2 regions of the Streptococcus sp. Marseille-Q8145 genome follow, and region 2 is predicted to be linked to the other one. Evidence: predicted binding sites of a transcription regulator. Region 2 holds the regulator's gene; the other holds the start of a gene.
The links. Region 2 encodes Rex, which represses fermentation and respiration genes when NADH is low (regulators of the CRP and FNR family bind a similar motif). Its sites were predicted from a motif close to TTGTGAANTANTTCACAA; they were not measured.

Region 1: the regulator Rex is predicted to act here: its motif matches at 1,438-1,455, upstream of adhE (bifunctional acetaldehyde-CoA/alcohol dehydrogenase).

Annotation. Positions count from the first base shown of each region.
Region 1 is NZ_CBCOPQ010000002.1:230,947-233,351, reverse strand. It holds gene adhE (bifunctional acetaldehyde-CoA/alcohol dehydrogenase) at 1-1,387, opposite strand, end outside; gene ACWPVL_RS04540 (acyltransferase family protein) at 1,665-2,405, opposite strand, start outside.
Region 2 is NZ_CBCOPQ010000005.1:281,910-284,314, reverse strand. It holds gene radC (RadC family protein) at 1-75, shown strand, start outside; gene ACWPVL_RS11200 (gamma-glutamyl-gamma-aminobutyrate hydrolase family protein) at 72-764, opposite strand; gene ACWPVL_RS11195 (redox-sensing transcriptional repressor Rex) at 789-1,436, opposite strand; gene ACWPVL_RS11190 (DUF1831 domain-containing protein) at 1,570-1,917, opposite strand; gene ACWPVL_RS11185 (cysteine desulfurase family protein) at 1,919-2,405, opposite strand, start outside.

The DNA of each region.
Region 1 (2,405 bases), on a different contig from region 2:
TCCCTACTTTCTTGATGTTTAGAAGGTTAATAGCGCTCACGTTATCACCAACTGAGTTGCGTCCGTATGAACCACATCCAAGTGTCAAGGATGGAATGAAGGCATTATATACGTCCCCGATACCACCGAAAGTAGATGGCGAGTTCCAGATGATCCGCATCGCTTTGATTTCAGTACCAAAGCGTTTAGCTAATTCTTCATCTTTTGTATGGATAGCTGCTGAGTGACCAAGTCCGTTAAATTCAACCATTTGACGAGCTTTTTTAAGACCGTCTTCTCTATCTTCAGCTTTCAAGACAGCAATAACTGGTGAAAGTTTTTCGCGAGTCAATGGCTCATTTGGACCTACTTCCGCACATTCTGCAGCCAAAATGTTTGTACCTTCTGGTACTTTAAAGCCTGCTTGTTTTGCAATCCATGTAGCTGGCTTACCTACAATATCTGCATTGAGCTTAGCACCCGCACAGTTTTTGCTGTTTGCTTTAGCGCCAAAGCAGAATTCTTCAAGAAGAGCTTTTTCTTTTTTGTTTACAAAATAAGTGTGGTATGACTTGAACTCTTCTACAAATTCGTCATAAACTTCCTTGTCAATGATTACCGCTTGCTCAGATGCGCAGACCATACCATTGTCAAATGATTTAGACATCACGATATCATGAGCTGCTTGGCGAAGGTCAGCAGATTTTTCAATGTAAGCTGGTACATTTCCGGCACCCACCCCAAGAGCTGGTTTTCCGCAAGAATAAGCAGCTTTAACCATGGCATTACCACCAGTTGCAAGGATGGTTGCAATACCATCGTGGTTCATCAAAGCTGCTGTTGCTTCCATAGATGGTTGAGTAATCCATTGCACACAGTTTTCAGGTGCGCCAGCTGCGATTGCTGCGTCACGAACGATTTGCGCTGCGTGAGCAGATGACTCTTGAGCAGATGGGTGGAAGGCAAAAACTATTGGGTTACGTGTCTTCAAGGCAATCAATGCTTTAAAAATTGCTGTTGATGTTGGGTTCGTCGTTGGAGTGATACCACAAATAACTCCGACAGGCTCAGCAATCTTTGTCAGTCCAGTAACAGGATCATCTTCGATAACACCAACAGTCTTCACACCACGCATGTTGTTGACAACGTGTTCACAAGCAAAGAGATTTTTCGTTGCCTTGTCTTCAAATACACCACGACCAGTTTCTTCAACCGCATGTTGAGCAAGGATCCCGTGTGCATCAAGAGCTGCAACTGAAGCTTTTGCTACGATGTAATCTACTTGCTCTTGATTCAGTTTTCTCATTTCTTCAAGAGCTAAGAGACCTTTTTGCACAAGCTCGTCAACATGTTTTTCAGCCGCTAGCACTTTATCTTCTTGTTCAACAGTTTTCTTCTTATCAGCCATTATAGTCCTCCAATGGTTTCTGCCAAAAGGTTAAATGAAGATTTTAACCTTTGTTAATTATTTCACAATATAATTATACTCTATTCCTACAAATTTGTAAACACTTTCAACAAAAGTTCACAAACTTTTTATGGATTATTTTTTAAACACTGATATTTCAGGCTTTTTTACTAAATTCTATATCTATTCTTAAAAATTTCACATACTTTTCCTTAAAAATATGTTAGCGCTTTCTTTTTTGTTATAAAATGAGCTCGGCTAAATAACCGAGCTAGTTTTATGGCTTAACACTGCCACTTGAAGCGGCAGCCAAGGCTTCTTTCAACATGTTAGAGTAGAGTTTACCTCCCTCTGCCATTGACTCTGAATCTGCCCCATAATGAACATAGTCTGTTCCAATCCAAATCTGCGGATTATTAATCGCTACCTGATACCAGTCTGCTACATATACAAAATCGTATTTCTTAGCAAGTTCAAGTTCGTATTGTCGCATCTTAACAGGAATACTACTTGGATCATTGGCTGTCCGGCCATCATATGGCGTGACTAAAATCAAGCGATGGCCTTTTGGCAAGAGCTCGATATACTGATCCAGCAATTCTTCATAATTGTCAACTGGATTGGTTCCCAATGCCAAGACGACGTTTTGAAGCAGTGTTTGGTTAGCAATATCGTTCTTGAAAAATTCCAGACCAGACACTAAATTACGGCTAACCACTGCATCGACTTGAGCGTCAGGTATAGCCTCTTGGATCCATTCAGCGGAGCGCAAAGTGACCGAATCACCAATAACAGTCGTTCCCTCTGCCACGTTATAATTTGTCGCAGTTTTTTGGTCAGCGTGCTTACGAGTTGTCTGCATTTTCGTATCGGCTTGATTCAAAGCATTGACAATCAGGCTTTCCTCAAAGGCACCCACAGACGGAGCTGTGATGGTGATAATAAGCAAGATAAATGTCAGCGGAATGAAACTGTAGAAAATCGGCTTGGTGATGGATGTTACATTCATCTCCTTGCC
Region 2 (2,405 bases):
TTGGTTCTTTTAGATCATTTAATCGTTTCAAAAAATAATTATTATAGTTATCGTGAAAAAACGGATTTGATCTAAAGTTTGTGAACGACATAATCAAACAAGGCTAAATCCCCCGTTCTTGTGGGAAATAGAAATTCTGGATGCCACTGTACACCAAGAAATGGACTTCCATCAGTTGAGGTAACAGCCTCAATGACCTTATCCCGAGGATCGTAGGCTATGACTTCTAGATTTTTCGCTAGATCCTTGATACTTTGGTGATGGAATGAGTTGATTTGACAAGTAGGTCCGTATAATTCATGGAGGATGGAGCCATTTTTAGTGACCATAGTCTGTGTAGTGTATTGAGCAGTGCTATCTTGCCAGTGATTCTCGATGTCTTGGTGAAGTGTGCCACCCATAGAAACATTGTAAAGCTGAGTACCACGACAGACACCAAAAATAGGCTTGTTTTGTTTCCGCGCCTCTCGGATGAGAGCTAGTTCAAATAGATCCCTTTGAAGCAGATAATCATCACTTTCGATAGTCTGTTCTTCGCCGTAGAAATGAGGATGGACATTTTGTCCACCGGTAAGGATCAGTTTATCGATCATAGTAATATAGGTGTGAGCTAAGGCTTCATCACCAATTGGTAAGATAATTGGGATTCCCCCAACTTTATTGACTCCCTCGATAAAGCCAGTTGAAGTATAACTGATATGGATAAATTGATCGTTGGGAATATCCCTTTGGTTTCCTGTTATACCGATAATCGGTTTTTTCATAAAGTGTCTGTTTCCTTTCTTACCTTACTCATCATCTTTTCTCATGAAATAGAGTAAGGTTTGGAGTTCGCTGGTTAGGTCCACATATTGTACAACCACATCTTTGGGGACAGATAGGTGCACTGGGGAGAAGCAAAGAATTCCCTTGATACCAGCATCAACCAAGACGGATGCGACTTCTTGTGCCTTAACGCTCGGCACTGTCAGAATGGCTGTCTTTACGTTTCCTTCTTGGACCTTTTCTTTAATTTGAGAAATTCCATAAATAGGAATTCCATCATTTGTAGTGGTCCCGACGTCAGAATAATCATCTGTATCAAAGGCCATTACAATCTTCATTTTATTCCGTTCATGAAAGCGGTAGTGTAAAAGAGCACGACCCATATTTCCGACGCCAACAATCATGACATTTGTAATCGAGTTGTCATTGAGAAGATTGGCAAAGAAACTCATTAGTTTCTTGACATCGTAGCCAAAACCTCTACGACCTAACTCACCGAAGTAAGAAAAGTCACGCCGAACAGTCGCAGAGTCGATTCCAATCGCCTCTGCGATCTGTTTTGAATTGGCCTTTTCAATATTTTCTGCATTAAATCGTTTGAAAATCCGGTAGTAGAGGGAGAGCCGTTTAGCAGTAGCACGTGGAATAGAATTGCTTTTTTCAGTTTTCACAAAATCACGACCTTTCTATCTTCTATTCTATAGAAAGCTTGTGAAAAAATCAACTAATTTGATGAACAAAATATTATTATACTAATAAAGATAGATAAAATAATAGAAATAAGCAAAATTCTTAGAATTTCGCTTATTGGGGTGTTTTTTCAAAAATATCTCTTTCAACTAAACTATCCATCAGGAAATAGAATTTTTGCTGAATAATATGGTGTTTTTCTGATTTGAAGATATTCACCAGTCTTAAACCAGACTTGTCCGTAATATTAATTTTTACTCCGCTTAGATCTTTATTGATGATAATCTTAAGCAAGAATCCATCGCCACTATTGGGAACAGCTTCAAGTAAACGAGAAAGCTCGTAATTACCAACTTTTGTTTCAGCAAATGTATTGTCCCGCAAGGTAAATTTCTTAACATTTGGATGGAGTGAGTAGGTGAAGTCGCAGTTTGCTAAGCTAACAGATGTTTGAAAAGCCATCTTATCCTCCTAGTATTTCTTTTAGTTTTTGGCTGAAGAGTTTGATTTCTTGGATGCTAGTTTGGTCTGATACACTGATACGAATGGATTCTTTTAGGCGTTCAGAATCTTGCCCATAGAGGGCTTGAAGGACGTGGCTGGGCTGAACCGCTCCAGCTGTACAAGCAGAACCAGTCGAGATTGAAAAGCCATTAAGGTCCATTTGAAGCAAAATAAGGTCATTCTTATGGTTTGGAAATCCAATATTGATAACATAAGGCAGGCTAGGCTGACTTTCGTTTAGATAGAAGTCTAAATTTGCCAAATCATCCAGTAGCGTATCTTTTAACAGTTGAGCGTGTGTAAGGTTTTCCTTTAAATGGGCGAAACTTTCAGAAAGGGCAGTCGCCATCCCAACAATGGAAACGAGGTTTTCTGTACCTGCTCGATGCTTGTTTTCTTGATCGCCGCCATGCATGAAATTATCAAAATCCATCTGGTAAGCATAG